Thalassospira sp. TSL5-1: one gene and its partner. The protein of the gene in region 1 interacts with the protein of each later gene in a pairwise test. Links are inferred from orthologs where the notes say so. Each region holds a gene or a part of one and is shown in the gene's direction. Other genes may lie near its edges.

Region 1 (9,951 bases):
AAATTCGCTGGTACAAAGCATTCTGATCGATTTGGCCCAGCGTGAAACCATGAATCTGTCGTCCAATTTTGCCACCGATATGGTGCGTGAACTGGCAAGCGATGTGAAATTGCAGCAGCGAACCCACCGTTTTGCCGGGTTTGCCGTTTTGAAGGCACCCGATATTCCCTCTGCGTTGTTTGAAATGGGATATTTGTCCAACCCGACCGATGCGAAATTGCTGCAATCACCGGCACATCGGGAAAAAATGGCCAAGGCAATTTTACGTGCCCTGGATGACTATTTTAAAACCCATAAATTTTGACAGCTTCGGGATTGGCAAGAAGCACCTGATTTTAAGATGTCATTAAATTTTGCCGTTGTTTTGCCCGGTTTTGTCCCTACAGTTGTCTCTGACAAAAGTATAGGGTGCTTCTGTGCGGGCGTAGATTGTAATTTAAATCGTCTTAAATTCGGGGATCAGTAAGCCGGGATGCGCGTTCTAGTGCAACGGGGCCACTTTTTTGCCGCGATGATAGGGCTTTGTGATATTCGTCCGAGCATACATCCGCCCAGGCGGCAACAACAGCGAAACGATAAAGATCCGTTTAATGCGTATTTTTCTGACAATTACCGGTGTGCTTTTCCTGCTGGCAGTAGCAGGTGGAGCGTGCGTTCTTGGTGTTTTCTGGCATTTTGGCCGGGACCTGCCTGATTATACTCAACTGGCCGATTATGAGCCGGAGGTCATGACCCGTGTTCACGCCGGTGACGGTGCCCTGATCGCGGAATATGCCAAGGAAAAACGTGTTTTTGTGCCGATCGAACAGATCCCGCGCAAGGTGATTAATGCCTTTGTCGCTGCCGAGGACCAGAATTTCTGGACCCATCCGGGGATTGATTTTCCCAGTGTGTTTCGTGCCGCGATTACCAATATCGCCAATATCGGTTCCGGGCGCCGCCCTGTTGGGGCATCGACCATCACCCAGCAGGTGGCGAAAAACTTTTTGCTGACCAACGAGGTTTCCTATGACCGTAAAATCAAGGAAGCCATCCTGTCTTTCCGGATCGAACAGGCCTTTTCCAAAAAGCATATTCTGGAATTGTATCTGAATGAAATTTATCTGGGACGGGGCAGCTATGGTGTTGCCGCAGCCGCGTTGCGCTATTTTGACAAATCTCTTGATGAACTGACAGTTGCCGAGGCTGCCTATTTGGGGGCCTTGCCCAAGGCACCGTCAAATTACGACCCGGTTCGAGACCATGACGCGGCAAAAGGCCGTCGCGACTGGGTGATCGGGCGTATGCTTGATGAGGGTTACATCACAGCAGACCAAGCAAATGAGGCCCTGGCCGCGCCCTTGATTGGCAAGGATCGTGAATCGGTCGATTATTATGCCCATGCCGATTATTTTGCCGAGGAAGTCCGCCGCGAACTGGTTGATCGTTATGGTGAAAATGCCCTTTATAATGGTGGCCTTTCTGTGCGCACGTCGGTTGATCCGAAATTGCAGACCATTGCCAACAAGGTCATGTTTGATGGTCTGGTAGATTATGATCGCCGGCATGGCTGGCGCGGCCCGCTTGAAAAAATTGATATTTCGGGCGATTGGCAAAAACCGCTGGAACAGGTTAAGGCACCGCATGATGTTCCGTGGTTGAAGGCGGTTGTTTTGCGTCTGGATGGTAATGACGCCATTATTGGCGTGGAAAATGGCAAGCAGGGCAAAATTCCGTTTGCGGAAATGAAATGGGCACGCCCCTGGCTGAAGGGCCAAAGGGTTGGTGGTGCCGTAAGCAAGGCATCGGACGTGGTTAATCCCGGCGATGTTGTGATGGTTGCTAGCCTGAAAGATGATAATGGCAATGTTGTTGATGGCACCTATTCGCTGCAGCAGATTCCCGATGTGAATGGTGGCCTTGTGGCGATGGACCCGCATACCGGGCGTGTTTTGGCAATGTCGGGCGGCTTTTCCCACGATATGTCAAAATTCAACCGTGCTACCCAGGCCCACCGTCAGCCCGGTTCTGCCTTTAAGCCGTTTGTTTATCTGGCGGCAATGGATTCCGGTTTTACGCCGTCCTCGCTGGTTCTTGATGCGCCCTTTGTGATCGATCAGGGGCCGGGGCAGGGCAAATGGAAGCCGGGTAACTATAGTGGCAAGTTTTACGGCCCCTCGACCCTGCGTTTGGGGATCGAGCTTTCTCGAAACCTGATGACCGTGCGCCTGGCGCAAACCATCGGGATGGAAAAGGTCGTAAATTATGCTGAAAAATTTGGTGTGGTAGATAGCATGCCGGCGGTCCTTTCCATGTCGTTGGGGGCCGCAGAAACAACCGTTCTGCGGTTGACCAACGCCTATTCCGAACTGGTGAATGGCGGCAAAAAGGTAACTCCGACCCTGATTGACCGTATTCAGGACCGTCGAGGCAAGGTGATTTACCGCCGTGATGACCGTCAGTGCCTGGATTGTCAGGATGTGGTTTATAATGGCCAATTGCCGCCCGAACTGCCCGATAACCGCGAACAGCTGACCGATCCGGCCAGTGCCTTCCAGATTGTTTCAATGCTTGAAGGTGTTATTCAGCGCGGTACCGGACGTCGCATGCGTAATTTGCCGTTCCCGCTGGCGGGTAAAACCGGCACCACTAACGATTCCCGCGATGCGTGGTTTGTTGGCTTTACGCCTGACCTGGCCCTTGGCGTTTATGTTGGCTTTGACGATAACCGCTCACTTGGGGATCGTGAACAGGGGGCCTCGGCGGCAGCGCCGATTTTCCACGAATTTATGGGCAAGGCGATGGAGGGCGTTACACCGGTACCGTTCCGGACCCCGCCGGGTATCCGCATGGTGCGTATCGATGCGCGTAGCGGCCTTCCCGCACAGGCAGGTGATGGCAATGTTATTTGGGAGGCTTTCAAGCCCGGTACCATTCCCGAACGGAATGATCGGGTGATTGATGGCAGTTCATCGAATGGCGGTATTGCTGGCAGCATGGGAGGCAGCAGCGATGGCGGAGTTTCCAGCCCCAGCGGTATTTATTAAGTCTGCAAGCTCGCTATAATGAACCTGTGAATGATCCGTTAAGGGCTGGAGAAATGTTCTCCGGCCCTTTTTTATGCGCACGATAGAAGCGGTTTTATACCAGCCCTCATGGAAAGGCTGGTCATGATCGGGTGTTGATAAAACCGTCAAGACTTGGAAACATGTCTGTTACATCATCGGGTTATGATCCCCGCAGTTTTGCTTTGGCTTTTGCTGGGAATTGGAAAATGTCCATTCGACTTACCCGACGCAATTTTTTGAAATCAACAGGGACGGCGGGTGCCGCCTCTGTTTTGGGTGGTTTCTTTATGCCATCCATTTCGCGTGCCGCGGATCGCCCTGTGATAACGCACGGTGTGCAAAGTGGTGATGTAACGGCAAATTCGGCCCGCATCTGGGCGCGGGCAGACCGCCCGTCGCGCATGATTGCCGAAATCGCCACGATCGAGGGTTTTTCCAAATCCATCAAGGTGCCCTATGTCGATGTTTTGAGCGAAGGTGATTTGGCAGGCAAGCTTGCCTTGACCGACTTACCTGCCGGGCAGGACATTTTTTATAAAATCCATTTCGAGAATCTTGATAACGTTCGCGCCACATCGGAACCGATTATCGGTCATTTCCGCACCAATCCGATGAAGCGGCGCAATATCCGCTTTGGCTGGTCCGGTGATACTGCCGGGCAGGGCTGGGGCATTGATGAAGATCGTGGCGGGATGAAAACCTATGCCACCATCACGGCCCATCAGCCGGATTTTTTTATTCATTCCGGTGATACGATTTATGCCGATGGCCCCTTTATGGCCGAGCAAAAGATGCCAGATGGCCAGATTTGGAAGAACCTGACCACTGAGGGCACCGGCAAGGTTGCCGAGACGCTGGATGAATTTCGGGCGAACTATAAATACAATATGCTCGATAAACATGTGCGCGAGTTCAACCGCATGATCCCTGTTTATTATCAATGGGATGATCATGAGGTTTTGAATAACTGGTATCCAGGCGAGATGCTGACGCATGATGATCGCTATACGGAAAAATCGGTATCTTTGCTGGCCGCGCGTGCCAATCGCGCGTTTCGCGAAATGCTGCCGGTGCGCGAACAGGCACAGGAGCCAGGCCGGGTTTACCGCACCATTTCCTATGGTCCGTCGCTGGAAATTTTTGTGCTGGATATGCGGTCCTATCGCGGCCCCAATGACAGCAATAACAGCCCGGTCGAGACTGACAAAACCGCCTTTATGGGCAAACAGCAAATTGAGTGGCTTAAACGTGCCCTGCTGAATTCAAAGGCAACCTGGAAAGTCATTGCTGCCGACATGCCGATTGGCATGATTGTTTACGATGACTGGAAAAACAAAAGCACCTTTGAAAACCTCGCCAATGGCGATGGGGCTCCGGCGGGGCGTGAACTGGAAATTGTCGATTTGCTGCGTTTCATCAAATCAGCCAAAATTCGCAACACGGTATGGCTGACCGCCGATGTGCACTATACTGCCGCGCATTATTATGATCCGGCAAAGGCACAATTTACCGATTTTGATCCGTTTTGGGAGTTTGTTTCCGGTCCCCTGCATGCCGGAACATTTGGTCCCAATGATATGGACAACACCTTTGGGCCGGAGGTCAAATTTGCCAAATATCCCAGCAAGGAGCAGGGCGTTAACCTGCCGCCATCGGCCGGGATGCAGTTTTTTGGCCTGATCGATATTGATGGCGATAGCGAACAGTTGCGCGTTTCATTGCGCGATGTCGCCGATACCGAGCTTTACACTGTCACGCTGGACCCAGTGTATAGTTAAACACGGTTTAACCTGTTTTTGGACTGACAGGACCCCGGTGCCAGATTGGTGCCGGGGTTTTTATGTGGCTGCGGGGGTTTCAAGACGGGCAAAAGCTGATATAACCCGCGCCACGATTGGCAATAACGTTATCATGACGTTGCCCGACAAAATTCACGAATGTAACGGAGACATCAATGCGCGCTGAAGCACAGGCATTGGTAGATGAGATCAAGCAGTCAATGGCACTGCTGAGGAGGCATCTTTGACTGGGATAATGCCCTTAGACGTCTCGACGAATTAAACGCCCTGGCCGAAGACCCGACCTTGTGGGATAAGCCGGAAAACGCGCAGAAAATCATGCGGGAACGCACCCAGCTTGATGACTCCATCAATGGCTACAAGGCCCTGGCCCAGGAACTTGATGACAATATCGAACTGATCGAACTTGGCGAAGCCGAGGGCGATGACGATACCGTCAAGGAAGCCGAAGATGGCCTGCGTGCCATTCGCGACATTGCCGCCAAGCGGGAGCTTGAAAGCCTGCTTTCGGGTGAGGCGGACGCCAATGATGCCTATTTGGAAATTCATGCCGGTGCCGGCGGGACCGAGGCCCAGGATTGGGCAAGCATGTTGGCCCGCATGTATGTGCGCTGGTGCGAATCCAAGGGGTACAAACTTGAAATGCTTGAAGAAAGCGACGGCGAAGAAGCCGGTATCAAGTCTGTGACCTATAAGGTATCGGGGCACAATGCCTATGGCTGGCTGAAAAACGAGGTGGGTGTGCATCGTCTGGTGCGTATTTCGCCCTATGACAGTGCGGCACGCCGCCATACCAGTTTTTCATCCTGCTGGGTGTATCCGGTGGTCGATGACGACATCAATATCGAAATCCTCGACAAGGATTTGCGGGTTGATACCTATCGTGCGTCGGGTGCCGGTGGGCAGCACGTTAACCGGACGGATTCTGCGGTGCGTATCACCCATATTCCGACCGGGATCGTTGCCCAGTGCCAAAATGACAGATCACAGCATAAAAACCGTGATACGGCGATGAAGATGCTGAAGGCCCGTTTATACGAAGCCGAATTGCAGCGTCGCGAAGCCGAAGCCCAGGCCGTTGAAGACACCAAGTCCGATATTGGCTGGGGCCATCAGATCCGGTCTTATGTTCTGCAGCCTTATCAGATGATCAAGGATTTGCGCACCGGGGTGGAAACATCCGATACCCAGGGTGTTTTGAACGGTGATCTGGACCAGTTCATGGCTGCCGCCCTGGCAGCCCGTGTGACGGGTTCCGCTGGCGAGATTGAAGACATCAATTAACCGGAGTCCTGATACCGGTTTCAAAGCTCCCGCTGCATTGTGGCGGGGGCTTTTTTATTTTGGGTTGCATTGTGCCCAGAATGTTTTGACTTTTGTATCTCTGTGCAATTTTTAATCAACAGGGCTGGACTGTAATGTTTTCCGCCAAAAAATGGCGCAGACATTTTGCCTTTAGCCTCTTCCCTGGCGAAGTTGTCGAAATTTCTTTGTTGCAGAATGGGCTCAAATGTATAGTCATAATAAAATGTCTATACATAATAGATGTCCACGAACATGACTTTCAGGGAAGCAATCATGTCATCGAACGATAATTCTGCTGTGGCGGGGCCCAGTGCGGCCAATATGGGGCGACTGTTGGGCCTAAGTGCCATTGGCATTTTCATTTTCTTTATTCCGATCACAATTGACGGCAAAAGCTCGATCCCGCTGGACCATATGGTCGGTTTTTTGCGGGGCATTATGGGGCCAGCAGCTGGCTATTATGCGCTTGCCATGATTTGGGTTGGGGCGGCCTATCCTTTTGTGAAGGGCACCTGGAAAAACACCACCACCGACAAGGTTTTTTCGGTATTGAAGCTTTTGGGGGCGGTGACGGCTGTTTTGGCATTGACCGGTTGGGGGCCAGAAGCCTTGCAAAGCAAGGATATGTTGCCGTTTCTGTTTAACAAACTGGTGATTTCGGTTGGGTTGATCGTGCCAATCGGGGCGGTGTTTTTGGCGCTTTTGGTCAGTTATGGTCTGCTGGAATTTATCGGCGTGTTTTTACAGCCCGTTATGCGCCCGATCTGGAAAACACCCGGCCGGTCGGCGATTGATGCGGTTGCGTCCTTTGTTGGCAGTTACAGCATTGGTCTTCTGATTACCAACCGCGTTTATAAGGCCGGGCAGTATTCGGCCCGCGAGGCAGCCGTTATTGCCACCGGTTTTTCCACGGTTTCGGCAACCTTCATGATCATCGTTGCCAAAACTTTGAACCTGATGGATATCTGGAACCAGTATTTTTGGCTGACACTGGTGATTACCTTTGTTGTCACCGCCATTACGGTCCGTATTCCGCCGCTGGTTGGCATGGATGACCATGCCCGTGACCCGGAACCCGATGTTCCCTCTGGCGAACGGGTGCGCACGGCGTGGCAAAGCGGCCTTGAGGTTGCGCATAATGCACCGGGCCTTTTGGAAAACATCAAACTGAACCTGCGTGAAGGTCTGCTGATGACCATTTCGATCCTGCCATCGATTATGTCGGTTGGGTTGATTGGCTTGCTGCTGGCGAAATACACGCCGGTGTTTGATTGGCTGGGTTATGTCTTTTATCCGTTTACGGCCATTTTTGGCATCGATGGAGCCGCCGAACTTGCCAAAGCATCTGCCACCGGGCTTGCCGAAATGTTCCTGCCTGCTTTGATCCTGGGGGATGCCAGCTTTGTTGTGCGCTTTGCTGCCGGTGTGGTCAGTGTCTCGGGTGTTCTGTTTTTCTCGGCTTCCATCCCCTGTATTTTGTCAACGGAAATTCCGATTGGCGTGGGGCGGCTGGTCATTGTCTGGTTCTTGCGGGTTGCGCTTAGTCTGCTTCTGGCAATTCCGGCAGCGATGCTTATTGGCAGCTAGGGATAACCCGCCGAATTGATAGAGTGACTCCGGTAAAACGGCCCTGCGGTAACTGCTGCAGGGTCGTTTTTTTATGAGTTTGAGGGCGATTGAGGCCTTTATTTAAAAGATTTGCGTTTTGTGCATGGGGGCTATCTGGTGATTAAATCTTTTTAAAACAGATAGTTGAATGAAATCTCCTTAATACACAAAGGTGTGAATGAAATCACACTTGAAAATCTCCGCAGAAATTTCATATACATTGCTTACAATATGCACTGCGTATAATAAGTAGGAGTTTGTTCTTGACGTCCTCGCGTGACCCACAAAGAAGCATTGGTTTTTTGCTGAAAGACGTATCACGGTTGATGATGCGTCGGTTTAACCGCCGTGCTCGCGATTTGGGGCTGACACAGTCGCAATTGCAGGCACTTGCGTTTCTGGTGCCACGCGAAGGGATCAATCAGGCCGCTTTGGCCGATTTGATGGACATCCAGCCCATTACCCTGGCCCGTTTGATTGACCGGTTGGAAGAAGCCGGCCTGGTTGAGCGCCGGCCTGACCCGGCAGACCGGCGGGCGGTGAACCTTTATATTGGCAAGAATGCCTCTCCGTTGATTGACAAAATGTGGGAATTTGCTGCTGAAACCCGGCGCGATGCCCTGGCGGGTTTATCGGAAGCGGACCAGGACGTCGTGATCGAGCATTTGCAACATATGCGTATGAACCTGATTTCCTGCGAGCAGGAACTTTCGGACAAAGCCCCGCAGGTCCCCAAACAAGATTTAAAAGGCGACGAAGAATGAGCGAACCTGTTGAAAAAGAGGATAATGCAGAACAGGGCCAACGAAGCGGGGCCGCACCAAAACGCAAACGGCGCTGGCTGCGCCCGGTCTTGCTTGTATTGGGGCCGGTTGCCGTGATTGTTGGTGGTGCCTATTGGTATTATTCGGGTGGACGGTATATCGAAACGGAAAATGCCTATGTCCATGCTGATATGGTTGCCATCAGCCCGCAGGTCAGCGGCCAGATAGCCGAAGTGCTGGTGCAAGAAAACCAGCCGGTGAAGAAGGGCGACGTTATCTTGCGCCTTGATCAGGACCCGTTCAAAATTGCCGTCGAACAGGCCCAGGCAAATCTGGGTTCTGTTCGCCAGGACATGAATGCCCTGAAACAAAGCTATGCCGAGCAACAGGGCAACCTGGAACTGGCAAAAATCAAACTGGAATATGCGGAAAAAACCTATGCTCGCCAGTCGCAACTGAGCAAGCGCAATGTTGTGTCTAAGGCGGCCTTTGACGATGCCCAAAATGCGGTTGCCAGCGCAAAGCAGGAAATTGCCCTGGATCGTCAGGCTATGAAGACAACTCTTGCCAAACTTGGCGGGGCGCTTGACACACCGGTAGAACAGTTACCGCAATTTCAGCAGGCCAAGGCGGCGTTGGACCAGGCCGAACTGGACCTGGCACATACGGTTATCAAGGCCCCGTTTGACGGTATTGTTGCCAACAAGCCCGAACCGGGTGCCTATATTACGCCGGGCAGGGCCGTTGCCAGCCTTGTTTCCACCAAGTCGATGTGGGTGGATGCCAATTTCAAGGAAGTTGACCTGACATATTTGCAGCCGGGACAATCGGTTGATGTCACGGTGGATGCCTATCCCGACCATGAATGGAAAGGTGTGGTGCAAAGTGTGTCGCCGGCCACCGGGGCAGAATTTTCGGTGTTGCCAGCACAGAATGCCACGGGTAACTGGGTGAAGGTTGTGCAGCGTATTCCCGTTCGTATTGCCCTGGAAATGACCAATGGTCAGCCCGTTTTGCGTGCCGGTATGAGCACGGTTGTCGAAGTCGATACCCATCACAAACGCGAAATGCCGGTTTTTGCAAGAACAGCTTTGTCCTGGATTGGCGTTAACGAGGCCGAAGCAGGTACAAAGGGCGGAGAAAACGGACAATGAGCTCTGCCGCAGCAACATCCGGCATGGAAACCACGCCACTGGAACGGGGACTGATTACCGGTTCCATCATGCTGGCGACGATCATGCAGGCGCTGGATACAACCATTGCCAATGTGGCCCTGCCACATATGCAGGGTAGCATGTCTGCCACCCAGGATCAGATTTCCTGGGTGCTGACGTCTTATATCGTTGCTGCAGCCATCATGACCCCGCCTACAGGTTTTTTGGCGTCCCGTTTTGGTCGGCGCAAGTTGTTCATCTGCTCGGTTGCCGG
Region 2 (9,872 bases), on another replicon or contig:
CCACAATCAAACCCGCAAACATCGCCATGCCAGTAATAACGGCACGATGCTTTTGATACTTTGATAATCCCGGCACTCCCGAAGCAGATAATTTATCCCTAAATTCTAGTCCATTTTAAGGGGCGGGGAATAGACTAAAGAGACTGAAAACCTTGCCTTTTCGGTCTTCCTATCCTTACAAACAGGCTCGCTCTGCTATCTGTCAAACAGCTTATTTAAGGCTGGTGTTTGCGATGTGTTACTGCGCCCCGCTGTAAAGTCAGCTTGATGCCAACCAGATCCCGACCCCGATCATCAAGGTACCGGCAATGCGGTTGAGAATGCGAACATTCCCGCTTTTTTCCAGAAAATGTCGCAGCGATTTACCGCCCGTTGCATACAGGATCAGGCAGCCCAGCTCGGTGATCAGCAAAATTGTCACCAAAAGTGAAAGCTGCGGCATTATGGGCTGATCAACATGAATAAAGGGCGGCAACAATGACACCATAAAAGCCCAGCCTTTGGGGTTGGCAATGGCGGTAACGAACCCCTGGCTTGCCAATGCCGCCGCCTTTGCCGGTTTGCCCGCCGCCATACCGGCGGTTGCATCAAGCGACAGGGCCATGCGCCCGCGTGACCGCCACATCTGAATGCCCAAATAGGCCAGATACGCACCACCAACATATTTGAACACGGCAAAAACCGCCGGATATTCCAGCATGACCGCCGCGACCCCCAATGCCGCTGACAGCGCAACAATGGCCACTCCAACCAATTCACCCGCCATCATCCAGAAGGTTCGGCGCACTCCAATGGTCATCCCCATCGTCAGCGCCAGGGTCATGCACATCCCCGGTGTGATCGAGACAAAAAAGGCTGTTGGAATAAAGGCTGCCAAAAGTGACAGATTCATTTTTTACATCCAGTTTAAAAAGTCGGCCTGCATCTTCCGGCATATACCATGTCGGGCTTTTCGCCAACGGTCTGCACGATGGGAACATATAAACTTTTTCACACCCAAACCAGCCCGTTCCTGAACAAAGCAAATTTGCCAACACCCCAAAAAAAGGGGCATCACAAAATCTGCTGGCCGGGCGCGACCGCCCGCATTGGCAAAAACGCGCAAAAAATACGCTAGAAGAGTACAAAAATTACTTGACCTGATCGTCCATGACGTTGACATTAACTCATCAACCAACTGTGATTTTACCTGATCAGAAGACCGATGTTCGCAGAACAGACCATTCACATTAATCGCGCCACATGCGCCGTTGCCGTTTTGGCAAACGGGCGGGCGATTATGTCTGATGCGCTTCTACTATCGGGTCTTCTAGGTTGTGCCGCTCGCGGGTCGCTACGACTTACCCGCCCCTGAGCGTTCCACCCGAGGCCACCATACCCGACATAGCGGTATGAGACGTCGCCTCGCAGCTCAGGGGAACCAGCCGCGCCGCATTTCAGGCCCGCATTGAATTTCCGAATATTTTCATATGATTACAGGGCATTCTGGCCCGACCAAGAACAGGAAACGAAGTCATGGCAAGTTCGCAAGACAACCGCGTCGTCATTTTTGACACCACCCTGCGTGATGGGGAACAATCCCCCGGCGCATCAATGTCGCTCGATGAAAAACTGCGTGTTGCCCAGGCGCTGGCCGAACTGAAAGTCGATGTCATCGAGGCCGGTTTTGCCATTGCATCGAACGGCGACTTCCGTTCCGTCAATGAAATCGCCAAACAGATCAAAGGCCCGACCATTTGTTCATTGGCCCGTGCCACCAAAGGCGACATTGAACGTGCCGGCGAAGCCCTCGTCCCGGCGGAACAGAAACGTATTCATACGTTCATTTCCACCAGCCCGCTGCATATGAAATACAAATTGCAGATGGAGCCGGAACGCGTGCTGGAAAAGGTCAGCGAAAGCGTCGCCTTTGCCCGTCGCTTTACCGACGATGTCGAATGGTCCGCCGAAGACGGCTCGCGCACCGACCACGACTTTCTGTGCCGCTGCGTAGAAGCCGCGATTGACGCCGGTGCCACCACCATCAACATCCCCGATACGGTTGGTTACACCACGCCCAGCGAATATGCCGCGACCATGACCATGCTGTTTAATCGCGTGCCCAATATCGACAAGGCGATCCTGTCGGTCCATTGCCACAACGATTTGGGGCTGGCGGTTGCCAACTCGCTGGCCGCTGTTCAGGCTGGTGCCCGCCAGATCGAATGCACCATTAATGGTTTGGGCGAACGTGCGGGGAATGCCGCACTCGAAGAAATCCTGATGGCGCTGCAAACCCGCAACGACGTCATGCCTTATTCCACCGGGCTGGATTCCACCAAAATCATGAATGCCTCGCGCCTGGTTTCGGCGGTTTCGGGCTTTGTCGTGCAGCCCAACAAGGCCATTGTTGGTGCCAATGCCTTTGCCCATGAAAGTGGCATCCATCAGGACGGCTACCTGAAACATGCCGAAACCTATGAAATCATGAAACCGGAAAGCATTGGGCTGAACAAGTCCAGCCTGGTGATGGGCAAGCATTCCGGTCGCCATGCGTTTAAGGAAAAGCTCAAGGAACTGGGCTTTGGCGAAATGGGCGACAACGCCATTCAGGATGCGTTTGACCGTTTCAAGGAACTCGCCGACAAGAAAAAAGAAGTTTATGACGATGATATCGTCGCCCTGGTTGATGACGGCCTGCGCGATAACGAACACATTAAGTTTGTGTCCTTGGGCGTTGTTTGTGGCTCCAAGGGCCCGCAGGTTGCCGAACTGGAACTGACGGTCAATGGCGAGACCAAAACCGCCAAAACCACCGGCGACGGCCCGATTGACGCCACCTTTAACGCTATTCAGGAAATTTACCCGCATAATGAATGGCAATTGAAGCTCTATCAGGTGCATGCCGTAACCGAGGGCACCGATGCCCAGGCACAGGTGACGGTGAAACTCGAAGGTGACGGCCGTACCGTGATTGGCAACGCCTCCAGCACAGATACGGTTGTTGCCTCCTGCATGGCCTATGTGACGGCGGTCAACAAGCTGATCCTCAAAAGCGAGAAAACAGCACCTGACGCCATTGCCTCATAACCAGGCAAAACAGGGCTAAAACGATCAGCCCGCATCCTATATTTTATCAACGGGCGGTCAATTTGGCCGCCCGCTTTGCATTACAAAGGCCAACTACCGCCGATTCGCTGTCCCTGATGCGATATAGACGACCAATTGGCGTCAAAATTCAACTTAAACGGAAATTTTACCCCATCCTGGCCAAATATCGCATTCCGCACGGTCGGCATTGCTGTGTCTTCATCGCGATATGCGCCCGTTTTTTGCAGCAACTGGCGTAAATTTTCTGCACCACACCCTCTCAGGGTTTCTGCCGATTTACATTTTTAGCGCCGCCACCCTGCCGCCAATCATATCCACGATCCGCCGCAAGTCTGTGAGATACGGTAAAAAGTTGGCGTTATTTTGCATTCATCAACATTACACAGACAAATTGATCCTGTTTTTGCTTTTGCACCAAAACAACGACCATAAGTTGAAATGATCGCAAACCGGCACAAAATATTCGAAGGCACAGCAACACCCAAAACAGAGCCGGGACAAGCAACGCATCCCCACCGCGCCAGCATAGCCAGGTGCAATGCCGATATATGAGGACAGAATGACTGTCGATCACTGGCAAACCACCCGGGGATCAGGCTCCCCCGACGAAACCCGCGTGAATTGTTGATTTTTGGTCTGGAAGGCAGCGGAAAAATGCTGTTGGCATGCCTGAAACACCGCGCGGGGACATCTTGCTGATCATGGCCGCACTACCATTTTACCGGATTTATCGAGTCCTTTTGACCTTTCCAAAGACCGGCCCTGTCGCGCCCCTTAAAACTACAATTATAAATTGAACACATATGCCGGCGCGATCTGATATCAACCTTTCTGCTGGTCAAAAAGGGCAAATTCACGTTAAGCACGGCAAAGGCAGGGGCGGCCTTAACTATTCCGCAATCCGTTGCAGTTTATTCGTGCATAGGCGCTCTCGCTGCGCTATCTAGAGCGATACATTCGCGTTTAAGAGTTTTCTATTACCGGGGCATAGGGCAGGAATGTTTTCCAAACTGCTTGGGATATTATCCTCCGACATGGCGGTCGATCTTGGCACCGCCAACACGTTGGTTTACGTAAAGGGACGCGGAATTGTCCTTAACGAACCTTCGGTCGTTGCAATCACCGACGAGAAAGGCAAAAAACAGGTTCTCGCGGTTGGTGAAGAAGCCAAGCTGATGTTGGGCCGTACCCCTGGATATATTCAGGCGATCCGCCCGTTGCGTGATGGCGTCATCGCCGAGTTCCACATTGCCGAAGAAATGATCAAGCATTTCATTCGCAAGGTGCATAACCGGCGCAATTTTGCCAGCCCGGAAGTCATTATTTGTGTGCCGTCGGGCTCCACGGCGGTTGAACGCCGCGCCATTCAGGAAAGTGCCGAAAGTGCCGGTGCGCGCAAAGTCTGGCTGATTGACGAACCGATGGCCGCAGCAATTGGTGCTGGCCTGCCCGTTACCGAACCGACGGGCTCAATGGTTGTTGATATTGGCGGCGGCACCACCGAGGTCGCCGTTCTGTCATTGGGCGGTATCGTTTATGCCCGCTCCGTGCGTGTTGGTGGCGACAAAATGGATGAGGCCATCATTGCCTATATCCGTCGCACCCATAACCTGCTGGTCGGTGAAAGCACCGCCGAACGGGTCAAAAAGGAAATTGGTTCTGCCTGTGCGCCTGACGATGGCGATGGTGCCACGATGGAAATTCGGGGTCGCGACCTGATGAATGGCGTACCAAAGGAACTTCTGATTTCCGAACGTCAGATCGCCGAAAGCCTTGCCGAGCCGGTTTCGGCCATTATCGAGGCCGTCAAGGTCGCGCTGGAACAGACCCCGCCGGAACTGGCTGCCGATATCGTTGATAAAGGCATTGTTCTGACCGGTGGTGGTGCGATGCTGGGCAACCTGGATTACGTGCTGCGCCACGCAACCGGCCTGCCGGTTTCGATTGCCGACGATCCGCTTTCCTGTGTTGCGCTGGGTACCGGCCGCGCTCTGGAAGAAAAGAAAATGCTGCGGAACGTGTTGCACACCGCCTATTAAGGTTTGTGTGAGAAAATCTACGCCGGGCCGCATCCTTGACTGGACGCGACTCGGCGTTTTTATTATCATTAGTTGCGACGAATAGTTTTTCGACGACACGCGGGGAATACGGGGAAAAACGTGGCTCAACATAGTGGTCCACAACAGCGCATTTTTTCGCCGATCCGTACGGCACTTCACCGGTTTGCGTTCATTCTGCTGATTGTTTCATGTTTTGCCCTGATGTTGCTGGGCAAGGCGGACACAGTATTGATCGAACGTATTCGCGGGGCAGCCGTTGATCTGGTATCACCCATCATGAGTCTTGCCTCCCGTCCGGCGGCCAGCATTGATGATGTGACCAGCCGTATTGAAAGTTTTGCCAATCTGTACGAGGAAAACCTGCGCCTGCGCGAAGAAAACCGCGAATTACTGGCCTGGCAGCAGATTGCGCGGAACCTGAACTACGAAAACAAACGCCTGCGCGAACTGACCCATTTTGCCAATCCGCCTGCTCAGCACGAAGTCAGCGCGCGCGTCATTGCCGATATGGGCGGTGCCTTTGCCCAAAGCATGATGATCAGTGCAGGCACCCGCGATGGCGTAAACAAAGGTCAGGCCGTTTTATCTGACGAGGGGTTGATTGGCCGGATTGCCGATGCCGGTTATCAGGCATCGCGTGTTCTGTTGATTACCGACATCAATTCGCGCATCCCGGTCATGATCGAAAACAGCCGCGACCGTGCCTTTCTATCAGGTGACAATACCGACCGGCCGATCCTGACCTTCCTGACCGCCGATGCCTCGATTGCACCGGGCGACCGGGTTTTGACATCGGGTCACGGTGGCGCCTTTCCCCCAGGCATTCCGGTGGGCATCGTTTCGTCGGTATCGGAAAATGCCGTGCGGGTTGCCCCGCTGTTTCGCCGTCACCAGGTGGAATATCTGCGTGTGGTCAATTATGGGCTGGCCGGTATCCTAAAGGACCCGGATGCCCTGCATTCCATGCCGCATCTTGAACAGGAAAACCAGACCGTTAACGGCATAAACCTTGCGACCGGTGTAGGTGTGGCCCCGCTGCCCGATGATGGTATGCCAGATGACCAAGCACCCTTCACCAGCCCGCCATCAGGTAACGCAGGCACCCGGCCGTGAAACCCGGCGTATGGCAACGCCTTGACGTCATCGCAAGATCGACGGTTCCGGCATTTAGCGTTTTTGTCCTGCTTTTGATCGGGCTTTTGCCCTATAGCGTCCCAGAACTGGCGGATGTCACCCCTGCCCTGACCCTGATGGCCGTGTTTTTTTGGGCCGTGAACCGCCCGGATTTAATGACCGGCTTTGCCGCCTTCATGCTGGGCCTGATCCAGGATTTGTTAACCGGGTTGCCGCTAGGCGTTAGCTCGCTGGTGTTTCTTCTGGTACAGGCGGCCAGCGCCAATCAGGGGCGGTTCTTTCACAACAAGGCCTTTACCGTCATGTGGTGGGGGTTTGCCATTGTCGCCGGTCCGGCATTTTTGCTGCAATGGTTATTTAGTTCGGCGTTAAGCGGGGCGCTGTTGCCTTTTCAGCCATTGATGATTAGTTACCTGATCACCGCTGGCATGTTTCCGCTGGTGGCCTGGATTTTGGTGCGCATTCAGAACGGGCTGTTGCGCAATCTGTAATCAGGGACCGGCACCAGCATTCGGACCAACCGCAAATTTGACGGATTCCACGCTGTTTCAACAGTCGGGATCATCCGCCAGTGACCGGCCATTATTGTTTTGTTGCACTGCCTGCATTTAGCCGTAAAACCGGCCTCAATGCTGACAAGATGGTTTTCATATCCGCCCGCCAGCGGTAAAATAACATTGCCTTTGCCTGCTGTGCTTCGCAACATAGCAGCCGAACACGGATACCGACCTACCAATGTGGCACCGAGATTCAGACAGATACCGCATGTTTACCCGCCGTGCCATTATGCTGGGCGCGGGACAGGGCGTGTTGCTGACCGGCCTTGCCGCCCGCATGTATTATCTGCAAGTCATGGAGCGTGACCGCTACGCCACCCTGGCCGATGACAACCGCATTTCGCACCGCCTGCTACCACCCCCGCGCGGCATCGTCACCGACCGGTTTGGCGCACCGCTGGCGGTTAACCGCCAAAACTATCATATCCTGATCGTGCGCGAACAAAGCCCGGATGTGCGCAAAACACTGACAATCCTATCCCAGGTCATTGAAATAGCCCCTGAAACAATTGACCGCGTTGAAGAAGATGTAAAACGTCGCCGGTCTTTTGTCCCTGTTACAGTGCGCGATAACCTGACCTGGGATGAAGTCGCCCGGGTTGGCGTAAACGCCCCCGACCTGCCGGGCATCATCATTGATGCCGGGCGGTCCCGTGATTACCCCGAAGGCCCGCATTTGGCCCACACACTGGGTTACGTTGCGGCCGTGGCCGAAAGGGATTTGACCGGCGATCCGCTTCTGGAACTACCGGGATTTCGCATTGGCAAAAGCGGCATTGAAAAAACCTATGATATGTCCTTGCGTGGCAAGGCTGGCACCAGCCAGGTGGAAGTCAATGCGCTGGGCCGCGTCATTCGCGAACTTGACCGCGAGGAAGGCGAAAGCGGCGAAACCGTTGTTCTGACACTCGATATCGAATTACAGCGATATGCCAATCAGCGCCTTTCGGAATATGAAAGTGCCGCTGCTGTGGTGATGGATGTTTACAATGGCGATGTGCTTGCCATGTCCTCCCACCCCACATACGACCCCAACAGCTTTACCAACGGTATTTCCCACAAATTGTGGGACAGCCTGATCAATAACGAATATGCGCCGCTATCAAACAAGGCGGTTAACGGCACCTATGCGCCCGGTTCCACCTTCAAAACCTGTGTCGCCCTGGCCGCCCTTGAGGCCGGAGTTATCACGCCGGAACAGCGTTTTTTCTGCCCCGGGCATCTTGATCTGGGCAATGCACGGTTTCATTGCTGGAAACGCGGCGGGCATGGCTGGGTTAATCTGCACGACTCCCTAAAGCATTCCTGCGACGTTTATTATTACGAGGTCTCGCAGAAGCTGGGCATCGACAAAATTGCCGCAATGGCAAAGCGCATGGGCCTTGGCGACCCAACCGGTATCGACCTGCCCTCTGAACGGGGCGGGCTGATGCCGACACGGGAATGGAAAGAAACCCAGCTTGGCAAACGCTGGCAGGGCGGTGAAACGCTGATTTGCTCCATCGGTCAGGGCTATGTGCTTGCCACACCGCTGCAACTGGCAACCATGACGGCCCGTCTGGCATCGGGCAAGGCGGTCACCCCGCATCTCACCCGCGATCATGTCGCGCCAGATGATATTACCGCGCGCAGCGATGCCGAATTCCCCGATCTGGGCATCCCGCGCCAGCATTTGAATTACGTTCGCGACGGCATGAATGGCGTGACCAACGAATTGCGCGGCACGGCCTATCGCTCGCGCATTAGAATAAAGGGGCTGGAAATGGCCGGTAAAACCGGCACCAGCCAGGTGCGTCGCATTTCCATGCACGAACGCCAGACCGGCGTTCTCAAGAATGAAGAATTGCCGTGGAAATACCGTGACCATGCGCTGTTCATCGCCTTTGCCCCGGTTGAAAACCCGCGCTATGCCTGTGCTGTTGTGGTAGAGCATGGCGGGTCGGGCTCTGGCGTGGCCGCACCGATTGCGCGTGATCTTCTTACCCGCGCACAGGAGCTCAAATCCAGTCGCCCCGGTGTTTCTGCCGTAAACATCCAGTCGGCGTCACAAATTTTGCGAACCTCCAGCAAAAAACAGGAAAGCTAAATGGCATCGCGCTATCGCATTGGCCAGGACCCCGATTATGTGCCTTTGGGGCGTCGTTTGTTATTAATGAACTGGACGCTGGTGCTTTTGCTGACCATCCTGTCCTGCATCGGTTTTGCCATGCTCTATTCGGCGGCCAACGGGTCCCTTCAACCCTGGGCGGAACGACAAATGATGCGGTTTGTCGCCGGGCTGGTTTTTATGATCCTGATTGCGCTGACCGATGTGCGCATCTGGCTTAAAATGTCCTATGCCGCCTATGTCGTTTCCCTGATTCTGTTGGTCGCCGTTGAGATCAAGGGCGATATTGGCATGGGGGCACAACGCTGGATCAATCTGGGTTTTTTCCAGTTACAGCCCTCCGAACTGATGAAAATCTCGCTGGTTCTGGCACTGGCGCGCTATTTTCACGGCCTGACGATTGAGGAAACCGGGCGCATTCCGCTGCTTATTCCGCCGCTTTTGATGGTTATGGCACCTGCCGCCCTGGTGTTGCGCCAGCCGGACCTTGGCACCGCGCTGTTGCTGATTGCCGGGGGGGGCGTTATTTTCTGGCTGGCCGGAGTCCGCATGTGGAAATTCGGCGTTATTCTGGGCGGGGCGCTGGCCGCCATTCCCATTGGCTGGCAATTCCTGCGCGACTATCAAAAAAACCGGGTTCTCACCTTCCTCAACCCGGAAAATGACCCACTCGGCGCGGGCTATCATATTACCCAGTCCAAAATCGCCCTGGGATCTGGTGGCTTGTTTGGCAAGGGTTTCATGCTGGGCTCGCAAAGCCACCTTAATTTCCTGCCGGAAAAACAGACCGACTTTATCTTCACCATGCTGGGCGAGGAATTTGGCCTGGTGGGCGGCATTGCCCTGTTGCTGCTTTATACCCTGGTGATCGTTTATGGCTATGTCATTGCCCTGCGCTGCGCCAACCAGTTTGGCCGCCTGGTG

Evidence for each region.
Region 2: the proteins of LF95_RS17375 (region 1) and mrdA interact in binary tests that used the Escherichia coli proteins (3 or more experiments, as listed by UniProt). The link is inferred for Thalassospira sp. TSL5-1 from one-to-one orthologs.

What each region holds. Positions count from the first base shown.
Region 1 is NZ_KV880639.1:98,358-108,308, reverse strand. Bases 276-3,308 are described here. They hold LF95_RS17375 (penicillin-binding protein 1A), read left to right. Parts: upstream 276-590; coding sequence 591-3,026; downstream 3,027-3,308. Other genes in these bases: LF95_RS17370 (alkaline phosphatase D family protein), read left to right, coding at 3,254-3,308; LF95_RS17380 (N-acetylmuramoyl-L-alanine amidase), read left to right, coding at 276-304. In the rest of the region: more of LF95_RS17380, read left to right, coding at 1-275; more of LF95_RS17370, read left to right, coding at 3,309-4,825; LF95_RS17360 (YjiH family protein), read left to right, coding at 6,425-7,738; LF95_RS17355 (MarR family winged helix-turn-helix transcriptional regulator), read left to right, coding at 8,023-8,523; LF95_RS17350 (HlyD family secretion protein), read left to right, coding at 8,520-9,677; LF95_RS17345 (DHA2 family efflux MFS transporter permease subunit), read left to right, coding at 9,674-9,951. UniProt on the Escherichia coli protein: Cell wall formation. Synthesis of cross-linked peptidoglycan from the lipid intermediates.
Region 2 is NZ_KV880637.1:838,817-848,688, reverse strand. Bases 6,535-9,488 are described here. They hold mrdA (penicillin-binding protein 2), read left to right. Parts: upstream 6,535-7,049; coding sequence 7,050-8,927; downstream 8,928-9,488. Other genes in these bases: rodA (rod shape-determining protein RodA), read left to right, coding at 8,928-9,488; mreD (rod shape-determining protein MreD), read left to right, coding at 6,535-6,775. Outside these bases: LF95_RS03985 (LysE family translocator), read right to left, coding at 260-892; LF95_RS03980 (2-isopropylmalate synthase), read left to right, coding at 1,516-3,069; LF95_RS03970 (rod shape-determining protein), read left to right, coding at 4,089-5,129; rod shape-determining protein MreC, read left to right, coding at 5,250-6,263; more of mreD, read left to right, coding at 6,260-6,534; more of rodA, read left to right, coding at 9,489-9,872. UniProt on the Escherichia coli protein: Catalyzes cross-linking of the peptidoglycan cell wall. Responsible for the determination of the rod shape of the cell. Is probably required for lateral peptidoglycan synthesis and maintenance of the correct diameter during lateral and centripetal growth.